Regions from separate parts of the Streptomyces sp. NPDC060366 genome, predicted to be linked through region 2. Evidence: riboswitches for the same ligand, from Rfam matches in the RefSeq annotation. Region 2 holds a riboswitch; each other region holds the start of a gene.
The links. A riboswitch is a leader RNA that binds a small molecule or an ion and turns the genes downstream of it on or off. The one in region 2 is predicted to bind cobalamin.
Positions count from the first base shown of each region.

Region 1: it holds a riboswitch for cobalamin, as region 2 does, so the genes downstream of both, ACFWHU_RS31055 (ABC transporter substrate-binding protein) here and ACFWHU_RS11040 (ribonucleoside-diphosphate reductase subunit alpha) in region 2, are expected to answer to the same signal.
Region 3: it holds a riboswitch for cobalamin, as region 2 does, so the genes downstream of both, ACFWHU_RS05070 (cobalamin biosynthesis protein) here and ACFWHU_RS11040 (ribonucleoside-diphosphate reductase subunit alpha) in region 2, are expected to answer to the same signal.

Region 1 covers NZ_JBHXDC010000017.1:130,925-134,975, forward strand. The annotation lists gene ACFWHU_RS31045 (amino acid permease) at 1-942, shown strand, start outside; gene ACFWHU_RS31050 (Mov34/MPN/PAD-1 family protein) at 1,057-1,470, shown strand; cobalamin riboswitch at 1,455-1,604, shown strand; gene ACFWHU_RS31055 (ABC transporter substrate-binding protein) at 1,645-2,631, shown strand; gene ACFWHU_RS31060 (FecCD family ABC transporter permease) at 2,651-3,703, shown strand; gene ACFWHU_RS31065 (ABC transporter ATP-binding protein) at 3,700-4,051, shown strand, end outside.
Region 2 covers NZ_JBHXDC010000003.1:468,385-472,435, reverse strand. The annotation lists gene ACFWHU_RS11055 (carbon starvation CstA family protein) at 1-1,441, shown strand, start outside; gene ACFWHU_RS11050 (YbdD/YjiX family protein) at 1,438-1,644, shown strand; gene ACFWHU_RS11045 (GNAT family N-acetyltransferase) at 1,743-2,267, shown strand; cobalamin riboswitch at 2,345-2,477, shown strand; gene ACFWHU_RS11040 (ribonucleoside-diphosphate reductase subunit alpha) at 2,626-4,051, shown strand, end outside.
Region 3 covers NZ_JBHXDC010000002.1:50,955-55,005, forward strand. The annotation lists gene ACFWHU_RS05055 (class II aldolase/adducin family protein) at 1-305, opposite strand, end outside; gene ACFWHU_RS05060 (inorganic phosphate transporter) at 642-1,901, shown strand; gene ACFWHU_RS05065 (hypothetical protein) at 1,924-2,166, shown strand; cobalamin riboswitch at 2,302-2,449, shown strand; gene ACFWHU_RS05070 (cobalamin biosynthesis protein) at 2,569-3,555, shown strand; gene ACFWHU_RS05075 (cobyric acid synthase) at 3,552-4,051, shown strand, end outside.

The DNA of each region.
Region 1 (4,051 bases), on a different contig from region 2:
GCCATCATCGGCATGATCGTCATCGGACTCGGCGTCCTGACCCTCGGCTTCTCGGACGCCGGCGACACCGCGGCCACCGGCAACCTCTGGCAGCACGGCGGGATCTTCCCCAACGGCATCGGCTCCAGCCTGATGACGCTCCAGGGCGTCATGTTCGCCTACCTCGCCGTCGAACTCGTCGGCGTCACGGCGGGCGAGTCCGAGAACCCGGAGAAGACGCTCCCCAAGGCGATCAACACGCTGCCCTGGCGCATCATCGTCTTCTACGTCGGCGCGCTCACCGTCATCCTCGCCGTCGTGAAGTGGACCGAATTCAGCGAGGGCGAGAGCCCGTTCGTGCACGCGTTCGCCAAGATCGGCATTCCGCTCGGCGCCGGAATCGTCAACTTCGTCGTGCTGACGGCGGCCCTGTCGTCCTGCAACTCCGGCATGTACTCCACCGGCCGGATGCTGCGCGACCTCTCCGCCAACAAGGAGGCGCCGAAGGCCCTGGGCAAGCTCAACCGCCGCCGGACACCGGCCACCGGCATCGCGGCGTCCGTCGCGCTGATGGGCATCGGCGTCGTCCTCAACTACATCGTTCCCGAGAAGGCGTTCCTGTACGTCACCTCGGTCGCCACCGCCGCCGGTATCTGGACCTGGATGATGATCCTCATCAGCCATATCAAGTACCGCTCCGCCGTGGTCGCGGGCCGGCTGCCGGCGTCCTCGTTCCCGGCGCCGGGCGGTTCGGCCCTGAGCTGGGTGGCGCTGGTCTTCCTGTCCTTCGTGACCTGTCTGATCGCGTACGACTCCGACGCCCGGGTCTCGCTGTACGTCGGCGCGCTCTGGGCGGTGTTCCTGGTCGCGGGCTGGGCGCTGCTCAAGAGCCGTAACCCGGAACTCGCGACGCGCACCCCCGAGGGCCCGAACGAGCCGGAGTTCGCGAAGGCCTCCGACTGACGCCGTCCGGCAGCCGCCCGGCACCCCCCATCGGCCGCCGGGCGTCCCAGCACCCGTCTCACCAGGTGGCCTTCGTGTCTCACACGCGGAGGCCACCTGTTTATCCTTCACCTCATGCTGACCATCACCCAGGCGCTGTACGACCAGATCGTCGCCCACGCGCGGGCGGACCACCCCGACGAGGCGTGCGGCGTGATCGCGGGCCCCGAGGACAGCGACCGGCCCGAGCGCTTCATCCCCATGCTCAACGCGGCCCGCTCGCCCACGTTCTACGAGTTCGACGCGGACGACCACAAGAAGCTCGACAACGAGCTGCGCGAGCGCAACGAGGACCTGGTGGTCATCTACCACTCGCACACCGCGACCGAGGCGTACCCCTCCCGACGGGACATCGACCTCGCGATGGAGCCGTTCGCCCACTACGTCCTGGTCTCCACGGCCGACACCGACGACATGGGCCCCTTCCAGTTCCGCTCGTACCGCATCGTCGACGGCGAGGTCACGGAAGAGGACATCGAGGTCGTCTGACAAGATGACGCCGTCCAGGGCGGCAGGACCCAGGAAGCCGGTGTGAATCCGGCACGGTCCCGCCACTGTGACCAGGCCCTCCGCGCGAGCGGGGGCCCGGAAGCCAGGAACTGACCTGTCGCCCTTCTCCCACCATGCCAGGGGACGCGGAAATCCCCCGGAGGAGGCCCAGTCATGCCCTCGCGACGCCACGCCCTCATACCGGCGCTCCTGCTCCCGCTGCTGCTCCCGCTCGCCGCCTGCGGCGCCGCCCCGGACCCCGCCCGGGACGCCGGAGCACCGGCCGACGGATTCCCGTACACCGTCACCAACTGCGGTGTGAAGACCACCTTCGAGGCACCCCCGAAGCGCGTGGTCACGATGAACCAGCACGTCACCGAGATCATGATCGAGCTCGGTCTCACCGAATCCCTCATCGGCACCGCCTGGCTGGACGACGCGGTCCTCCCCGCGTACAAGAAGGCGTACGACAGCGTCCCGGTCATCGCGAAGGAGTACCCCTCCAAGGAGAAACTGCTCGCCGCGAACCCCGACTTCGTCTACGGCGGGTACGCCAGCGCCTTCGCCGCCAAGGACGGCCGCACCCGCGACGACCTCAAGGGCGCCGGCATCGACACCCGGCTCAACCTGGAGAACTGCACCGAGGGCCGGACCTCCATGGACGACGTGTTCCGCGAGGTCCAGGAGGTCGGCCGCACCTTCGGCGTCGCCGACCGGGCCGAGAAGTGGACCGCCGGGGCACGCACCACCCTCGCCACCACCGCCGCCGGGCTCGAAGACGTCGAGCCCGTCCCGGTCTTCGTCTACGACAGCGGCGACAAGACCGCGTTCACCGCCGGCGGCAAGGGCATCGGCAACGAGCTGATCCGGCGGGCCGGCGGGCGCAACGTCTTCGCCGACCTCGACAAGTCCTTCGGCGACGCCACCTGGGAGCAGGTCGTGGCCCGCGAGCCCGAGACGATCGTGATCTACGACTACGGCGCCACCACCGTCGCGCAGAAGAAGAGGCGCCTGCTGGAGGACCCCGTACTGAAGGACGTCCCGGCGATCAGGAACAAGAGCTTCGCCGTCCTGCCGCTCTCCGACGCCGTACTGGGCGTACGCGCCCCCGCCGCCGTCCAACGCCTCGCGACCCAACTCCACCCCGAGGCGGGCCTCTAGGGTCCAGGGCCTTCCCGCCATGACCTGTCGGACCCCGCCCGGCCACCGCCGGCTGCGGCACGCCCTCGTGCTCGCCTCGCTCGCCGCGGCCCTCGCCTGCGCCGTCGTCGCCTCGCTCGCGCTCGGCTCCGTCCGTATCCCGCCCGGCGAGGTCCTCACGATCCTCACCGGCGGCGCGGAGCCCAGCCCCTTCCGCACGATCGTCCTGGACGTGCGGCTGCCGCGCGTGCTGCTCGGCGCCGTCGTCGGCGCCGGGCTGGCCGTCGTCGGAACCGTCCTCCAGGCCCTCGTACGCAACCGGCTGGCCGACCCGTTCCTCCTCGGAATCTCCTCGGGGGCGTCCGCCGGCGCCGTACTCGTACTGGTCCTCGGCGTCGGCAGCGGCATCGGCGCCGGGATCACCACCACCGTCGCCATGCCGGCCGCCGCCTTCGCGGGCTCGCTCACCGCGATGACCCTCGTCTACGCGCTGGCCCGGCGCGGCGGCACGATGACCGGCGGGCGGCTCGTACTGGCCGGGGTGAGCGTCTCGTACATCCTGTCCGCCCTCACCACGCTCGTCCTGGTGGTCTCGGCCCGGCCCGAGCACTTCCAGGAAGCGCTGTTCTGGTCACTCGGCGGCCTCGGCAGCGCCCGCTGGGGCACGCTCGCCGCCCCGGCCGTCGTCCTCGTCGCCGGTACCGCCGTCCTCATGGCGCTCGCCAGACCGCTCGACCTGCTGCTGGTGGGGGAGGAGGGCGCGACCGTACTCGGGCTGGACATCGCGCGCTTCCGCGCCGCCGTGTTCGTCCTCGCCTCGCTGGTCACCGGCGTCATGGTCGCCGCGAGCGGCGCCATCGGCTTCGTCGGGCTGCTCGTGCCGCACGCCGCGCGCATGGCGGTCGGGGCCGCGCACCGGCCGCTGCTGCCCGTCGCCGCGCTCGGCGGGGCGGTCGTACTCGTCGTCGCGGACCTCGCCGCCCGTACCGTCGCCGCGCCGCAGGACATCCCCGTGGGCGTCCTCACCGCGCTCACCGGCGGCCCGTTCTTCCTGTGGCTGATGCGCCGCCGCCCCGAAGGAGCCCCGGTATGAGTGACCGTACGGCCGCCCGGCTCCAGGTCGAAGGGCTCTCCTACGGAGTCGGCGACGGACGGCACCTCGTCGACGCCGTCGACCTCACCGCCGCCCCCGGCGAGACCGTCGGACTCGTCGGCCCCAACGGCAGCGGCAAGACCACCCTGCTGCGCTGTGTGTACGGGGCGCTGCGCCCCACCCACGGCCGGGCGCTGCTGGACGGCGACGACCTGCACACCATGACCGCCAAGGCGCGTGCCCGGCGCGTGGGCACCGTCCCGCAGGACGGGCAGACCGACTTCGAGCTGACTGTTCGCGAGGTCGTCGCCATGGGCCGCTCCCCGCACCGGCGCTTCTGGGAGGCGG
Region 2 (4,051 bases):
CGAGTCGTCGCTCGCCGACACCTTCACGCTGGAGGCCGGCACGCTGGTCATCTGGATGATCGTGTACGGCTTCCTCGCGTCCGTACTGCCCGTCTGGATGCTGCTGGCGCCGCGCGACTATCTGTCGACCTTCATGAAGGTCGGCACGATCGCGCTGCTGGCCATCGGTGTGGTCGTCGCGATGCCGACGATGAAGATGGACGCGGTCACGGAGTTCGCGAGCCGCGGTGACGGTCCGGTCTTCGCCGGATCGATGTTCCCGTTCGTCTTCATCACGATCGCGTGCGGCGCGCTGTCCGGTTTCCACTCACTCATCTCCTCGGGCACCACGCCGAAGATGGTGCAGAAGGAGACCCAGATCCGGATGATCGGGTACGGCGCGATGCTCACCGAGTCGTTCGTCGCGATCATGGCGATGATCACGGCGTGCATCATCGACCCGGGTCTGTACTTCGCGATCAACTCCCCCGCCGGAGTCATCGGCGGCACGGTCGAATCCGCCTCCCAGGCGGTCGCCAACCTCGGCTTCACGATCTCGCCGGACCAACTCGCCCAGGCGGCGAAGGACGTCGAGGAGTCGAGCCTGCTGTCCCGCACCGGCGGCGCGCCGACCTTCGCGCTCGGCATGGCGGAGATCTTCTCGTCCGTCATCGGCGGCGCGGGGATGAAGGCGTTCTGGTACCACTTCGCGATCATGTTCGAGGCGCTGTTCATCCTGACGACGGTGGACGCCGGTACGCGCGTCGGCCGCTTCATGCTCCAGGACATGCTCGGCAACGTGTACAAGCCGATGCGCCAGGTCAGCTGGAAGCCGGGCGTCTGGTTCGCCAGCGCCGTGGTCGTCGGCGCGTGGGGCTACTTCCTCTGGGTCGGCGTGCACGACCCGCTGGGCGGCATCAACCAGCTCTTCCCGCTGTTCGGCATCGCGAACCAGCTCCTGGCGGCGGTGGCGCTCGCCGTCTGCACGACGCTGCTGGTGAAGTCCGGACGGCTCAAATGGGCCTGGGTGACGGCGGTTCCGCTGGCCTGGGACGCGGCGGTCACGCTCACCGCGAGCTGGCAGAAGATCTTCTCCGAGGACCCGAAGGTCGGCTTCTTCAAGCAGCGCGAGGTCTACCAGACGGGCATCGACAACGGCGAGGTGCTCCCGCCGGCGAAGACGATGGACGACATGCACACGGTCGTCACCAACTCGACGGTGGACGGCGTGCTCTGCGCGCTCTTCGCGATCCTGATCATCGTGGTCATCGTGGACGCGGGACGGGTCTGCTACAAGGCGATCCGGCACCCGGAGAGCGTGAAGCTCTCGGAGACGCCGTACGTGAAGTCGGAACTGGTCGCACCGGCGGGCATGTTCCCGACGAAGGAGGAGAAGGCGGAACTGGCGGCGGCGGAGGCGAAGGCGTCCGCCGGGGCGGGTGCGGGGACGGGCTCGTCATGACCTCCGCGGCGAAGGTGCGCCACGCGGTGGGCCGGATCCGCTGGTACGTACGGGAGTTGACGGGCGAATCGGCGTACGACCACTACGTGGCCCACACCCGCGCCTGTGACCCGACGGCGGAGCCTGTGACGCGCCGGGCCTTCGAACGGAGCCGCATGGACGCGCGCGAGGCGGACCCGAGGGAAGGGTTCCGCTGCTGCTGAGCGGTGACTGAAGGGCCGCCGTTCCCCTGCGGGGAGTGGCGGCCCTTCGTCGTGCGGGGTCAGTGCGGCCGGTCCTCGTCGTGTCGCACACTGCATGGATGGATCAGACGACACGGCCGGCGACCGACTTCACCATCAGAGCGGCCGAGCCCGCCGAGTACGACGCGCTCGGCGAGATAACCGCGCGCGCCTATCTGGACGACGGGCTGCTGGACTTCGGGGATGGGGACCCCTATCTGGCGACCCTGCGGGACGTCGCGGCGCGTGCCGAGGGGGCCGAGGTGCTCGTAGCCGTCGGCGGGGACGGGCGCGTGCTCGGTGGGGTGGCCCACGTCTCCGGACCGTCCGCGTGGGCCGATCTGGCCGGGGACGGGGAGGCCGAGTTCCGGATGCTGGCCGTCGCGTCCGCCGCGCGCGGGCGGGGTGTCGGCGACGCGCTGGTACGGGAGTGCGTGGCCCGCGCACGGGCCACCGAGGGGTGCGTACGGGTGCGGCTGTCCACCCAGAAGGCAATGCTGGGCGCCCACCGGATCTACGAGCGCCTGGGCTTCGTACGGACCCCGGAGCGCGACTGGTCTCCCGTCCCGGGGCTGTCCCTGCTCACCTACAGCCTGGAAATCTAAGGCGTTTCGGGGTCGATCCAGGGCAAGGCTGAACACCCACGACACAACATGTGGGGGGTGCCGTCGCCAACGAGCCCCACATGTATGCTCAAGTCTGCTGTCGCCGCAGGAGAATCCGGTGGAAATCCGGAACTGTCCCGCAACGGTGTGCTGTGGTGCGCTTTGTCGCGCCCGTGAGTCCGAGCACCTGCCGACGGCGCATCCGGCTCGACCGATCCGGGTGCCGAGACGTCCGGGCCCCGAGGCTGGGCCGGTGGACGCCGCGCCGCGCGCTGCCCGTTTCCGGGACGGCGTACGCGGGCGTGCGCCGCCGTGCCCCCTTCCTCGTGGCCCAGAGCCGAGCGAGGGAGAGCACCACGTGACCATCGCGCCAGCCGATCCGGCTTCAGCGATCTCAGAGCGGGGACGGGACACGGCCGTACCGGCCGACGGACCCGGTACGAGCCTTCTGCGGCTCCTCACCGACCTCACCGCCGACCTCGCCGACACCGACCCCGGCCGGGTCGCCGCCGCCGCGCTCCGTGGCCGCAACGCCGCCTCGGACGAGGCCGAGTTGCGCGAACTCGCCACCGAGGCCGCCGCCGGGCTCATCTCCGAGGACCCCGCGTACTCCCGTCTCGCCGCCCGCCTCCTCACCCGCACCATCGCGGACGAGGCCGCCGGCCAGGGTGCCGTCTCCTTCTCCTCCTCGGTCGCCGTGGGCCACGCGCAGGGTCTGATCGCCGACCGTACGGCCGCGTTCGTCACCCGCCACGCCGCCCGCCTCGACGCGCTCTTCGACCCCGCCGCCGACGACCGCTTCGGCTACTTCGGCCTGCGCACCCTCTTCAGCCGCTATCTGCTCCGGCACCCGATCAACCGCGATGTCATCGAGACGCCGCAGTACTTCATGCTGCGCGTCGCGTCCGGGCTGGCCAAGGACGACTCCCCGGCCGCCATGGACGAAGTCGCCGCGCTGTACGGCCTGATGAGCCGGCTCGACTACCTTCCCTCCTCACCCACGCTCTTCAACTCCGGCACCCGCCACCCCCAGATGTCGTCCTGCTATCTGCTGGACTCCCCGCTGGACGAGCTGGACTCCATCTACGACCGCTACCACCAGGTGGCGCGCCTCTCGAAGCACGCGGGCGGCATCGGCCTCTCGTACTCCCGTATCCGCGCCCGCGGTTCACTGATCCGCGGCACGAACGGGCACTCCAACGGCATCGTCCCGTTCCTGCGGACGCTGGACTCCTCCGTCGCCGCCGTCAACCAGGGCGGCCGGCGCAAGGGCGCGGCCTGCGTCTACCTGGAGACGTGGCACGCGGACATCGAGGAGTTCCTGGAGCTGCGCGACAACACCGGCGAGGAGGCGCGCCGTACGCACAATCTGAACCTCGCGCACTGGATCCCCGACGAGTTCATGCGCCGGGTCGACGCGGACGGCGACTGGTCGCTGTTCTCGCCCTCCGACGTGCCCGAGCTGGTCGACCTGTGGGGCGACGACTTCGACGCGGCGTACCGGGCGGCCGAGGCGGCGGGCAAGGCTCGCAGGACCATCCCGGCGCGTGAGCTGTACGGCCGCATGATGCGTACCCTCGCGCAGACCGGCAACGGCTGGATGACCTTCAAGGACGCGTCGAACCGTACGGCGAACCAGACCGCCGAGCCCGGCGCCGTCGTGCACTCCTCGAACCTCTGCACCGAGATCCTGGAGGTCACGGACGACGGCGAGACGGCCGTCTGCAACCTCGGCTCGGTCAACATCGGCGCGTTCGTCACCGAGGGCGGCGAGCTGGACTGGG
Region 3 (4,051 bases), on a different contig from region 2:
ATCGGCAGCTCGCTGGTGGGCCGGAGGCGGCCGACGACCTGCCGGCCGTCCAGGTCGACGGCGACGGTGTCCTTTGGCGTCAGCCGGTCGTACGGCACTCCGCTCGGCGTGACGAGGACGAGCTCCCCGACGCGTACGGACACGTTGCCCGAGGTGCCGACGACCAGTCCGTCGGCCGCGCTCCGGCGGGCGGTCGCGACGAGGTCCCGCCAGGCCTGTTCGATCTCCGGCCCGTCCGGGTGCCCCTGTTCGTGCCCGTGCCCGCTCCCGTGGTCGTGTCCGTGCGTGTGTCCGGTTTCCGTCATGCGGCGATTTTGCCAGTCGGCGCAAGGGAGTTCGCGGGGTCCGCGGGTCCCTCGGTGAGGTGAATCTCTCCCCGCCGCCGACCCCGGCGGGCGGGCCGCGCCGGATGCCCGGCAGGGGGCCGGAATCGGGGCGGAATCGGAGCGGGGGCGGGGCGCCGCACGGGTCGAGCGGAATCCGCGTGGCGCCCCCGGCACCGGGAGTGACACACCCGTTCACAAGCGGAGCGACCACACTCTGTTGGGAGTCACCGCAACGCCTGCCTCAGTTCATCTTCCGTTCACTCAGCATCCCTACGTTCCTGAACGGCCACTGACGTCAAACGATTGCCTGGGTAAATGGAACACATCACGCTGCTGCTCGCGATCGTGATCGTGACGGCTCTCGTGTTCGATTTCACGAACGGTTTCCACGACACCGCCAACGCGATGGCGACGACCATCTCGACCGGCGCACTGAAACCCAAGACGGCGGTGGCGATGTCCGCCGTGCTCAACCTCGTCGGCGCGTTCCTGTCCGTCGAGGTCGCCAAGACCATCTCCGGCGGGCTCATCAACGAACAGGGCATCCAGACCGAAGTCATCTTCGCGGCGCTCGTCGGCGCCATTCTGTGGAACCTGTTCACCTGGCTGCTCGGCCTTCCGTCGAGTTCCTCCCACGCTCTGTTCGGCGGACTCATCGGCGCCACGCTGATGTCCGTCGGCACCTCCGGTGTCAACGGCGGGGTCGTCGTCACCAAGGTCCTGCTCCCGGCGCTCGCCGCGCCGCTGGTGGCCGGTCTGGCCGCGATGCTGGCCACCCGGCTGACGTATCGCATCGGCCGCAACACGGACGAGAAGGACACGGCGAAGGGCTACCGCGCGGGACAGATCGCGTCGGCCGGCCTCGTCTCCCTCGCCCACGGCACCAACGACGCGCAGAAGACCATGGGTGTCATCACCCTCGCGCTGGTCACCGGCGGCGTCCTCGCCCCCGGCTCCAACCCCCCGATGTGGGTCATCGTCTCCGCCGGTGTCGCGATCGCGCTCGGTACCTACCTCGGCGGCTGGCGCATCATCCGCACCATGGGCAAGGGCCTCACCGACCTCCGGCCGCAGCAGGGCTTCGCCGCCCAGACCAGCGCGGCGACCGTCATCCTCGCCTCCTCCCACCTGGGCTTCTCACTCTCCACCACGCAGTCCTGCTCCGGTGCCGTGATGGGCGCCGGCCTCGGCCGCAAGGGCGGAGTCGTCCGCTGGTCGACCGCCACCCGGATGTTCATCGCCTGGGGGCTGACGCTGCCGGCCGCCGGTCTGGTCGCCGCGGGCGCCGAGTTCCTGACCAAGCAGGGTCCGTGGGGTGTCGCGGTCACGGCCGCGCTGCTCGTCGGTCTCTCGGCGGTCATCTGGCTGGCGTCGCGCCGTCAGCCGGTCGACCACACCAACGTCAACGAGGCGGACGAGCCGGCCGCCGCCGAGCCCGTGGGTGTCGTGACCGCCGCCATCGCCGCCGTCACCCCGCCCCCCGTGGGCGGCCCGGCGTCGGAGATCGCCGCCACCATCCCGGCCCCGGGCCCCGGGGAACCCACCGCCGAACCGGCCCGGACCGCGACGGTCTGACGAAGCGAAGGACACTTTCAGCATGAACATCGACTGGGCGGCGCTCGGCTCCGTCTTCGGCGTCAGTCTCGTGGCCACCATCGCTCTGGTGGGTCTGTTCACCCTGGGCATCGTGGGGCTCTCGAAGGGCGCGTCGGGCGCGTCGGCCACGGCCTCCGGCTCCACCGGCTCCGGCTCCGCGGCGCTGGCCCGCACCGGCGCGTACGTCTGCTTCGGTCTGTGCCTGGCGGCCGTGTCGTACGGGATCTACATGATCGTCGCCTGAGCGGGACGATCGAGCACGGCTGAGGGGGGTGGCCCGGACCGGGTCGCCCCCCTCAGCCGCGTTCCGGTCCCGTGGGCAGCCGCGCCGTGTGGGCCTCAGCACACTGCCCCGCCGCAGGTCAAAGCCCGGTTGACGGGGGTTCGCACGCGTGGTGGACTGCCGAGGCCAATACGGCGACAGCGAAGAGGAAGCCGGTGCGAATCCGGCGCGGTCCCGCCACTGTGACGGGAGACAGCCATGTCTCCCGGAGCCAGGAACTCTTGTCGCCGCATCACGTCGAACCAGGGCGCGGACCCTGAGTGAGGACATGTCGCCATGCCCGGCTGCGGTTCAGCTGTCGCGTCCAGTGCTGTGAGTACGAGACCCCCGAGAACCTCCCGAGGCGTATCGGCGGGCTGAGCGATGCGTGCCGAGTATTCGGCGGGCCGTGAAGTACCGGCCCCGGGAAGCGTTTTCGCGTACGGCGCCGCCGCCGGTCTGCTCGCCGACCGGCTCCTCGGCGACCCCCGGCGCGGCCATCCGGTCGCGGGTTTCGGGCGGGTCGCGGGCGCCGTCGAGCGTCTGCTGTGGCATGACCACCGGGGCTGGGGCGCGCTGCACGCCGTCGTGTGCGCCGGGGGTGCGGCCGGGGTGGCCGCTCTCGTCTCGCGCGGACTGCGGGACCGTACGGCCGCGTCCGTCGTCCTGACCGCCGCCGTCACCTGGACCGTGGTGGGCGGTACGTCGCTGGGGCGCGAGGCGCGCGCCGTGGGCGGGGCGCTGGCGGCCGGTGACGTGGAGGTCGCGCGGGAGTGGCTGCCGCGGCTGTGCGGGCGGGACCCGCAGAGCCTGGACGAGCAACAGATCGCCCGCGCCGTCGTGGAGTCCGTCGCCGAGAACACCTCGGACGCCGTCGTGGGAGCCCTGGTCTGGGGCGCGTTCGGCGGGGTGCCGGGGCTGGTCGCGTTCCGCGCCGTCAACACGCTGGACGCGATGGTCGGGCACCGTTCGCCGCGCCATCTGCGCTTCGGCTGGGCCTCGGCGCGGCTGGACGACGTGGCCGGCTGGCCGGGAGCCCGGCTGACGGCCGCGCTGGCGGCGGTGGCGGGCGGCGCGCCCGCGCGGGCGCTCGGCGTGGTGCGGCGCGACGCGGGCCGCCATCCGAGCCCCAACGCGGGCCCCGTGGAAGCGGCGTTCGCGGGCGCGCTGGGCGTGCGGCTCGGCGGCACCCTCGCGTACGGCGGACGGGTCGAGCACCGGCCGGTCCTGGGCGGCGGGGGACGGCCGGTCGAGGTGGCCGACATCGAGCGGGCGGTCCGGCTGTCGCGCCGCGTCGGCGCGCTCGCGCTCGGCGTCTGCGTGGCCGGGCGGCTGCTGGCCGGCAACCTCCTGAAGAGGAGGGCCCGATGAGCGAGGGGTCGATGGGCGGAGGGCGAAGGCGCGGCGGCGGGCTGCTCGTCGCGGGCACCACCTCCGACGCCGGAAAGAGCGTCGTCACGGCGGGCATCTGCCGCTGGCTCGTACGCCGGGGCGTGAAGGTGGCGCCCTTCAAGGGGCAGAACATGTCGCTGAATTCGTTCGTGACGCGCGAGGGCGCCGAGATCGGCCGGGCGCAGGCGATGCAGGCGCAGGCCGCGCGCGTCGAGCCGACGGCGCTGATGAATCCCGTCCTGCTCAAACCCGGCAGCGACCGCAGCAGTCAAGTGGTGCTGATGGGGCGGCCGGTGGGTGAACTGAGCGCCCGCGGCTACCACGGCGACGGCGCGGGCCCCGGCCGCCAGGAGACGCTGCTCGGCACCGTCGTGGAGTGCCTGGAGGAGCTGCGGAGCACGTACGACGCGGTGATCTGCGAAGGCGCCGGCAGTCCGGCCGAGATCAATCTGCGGCGTACCGACATCGTCAACAT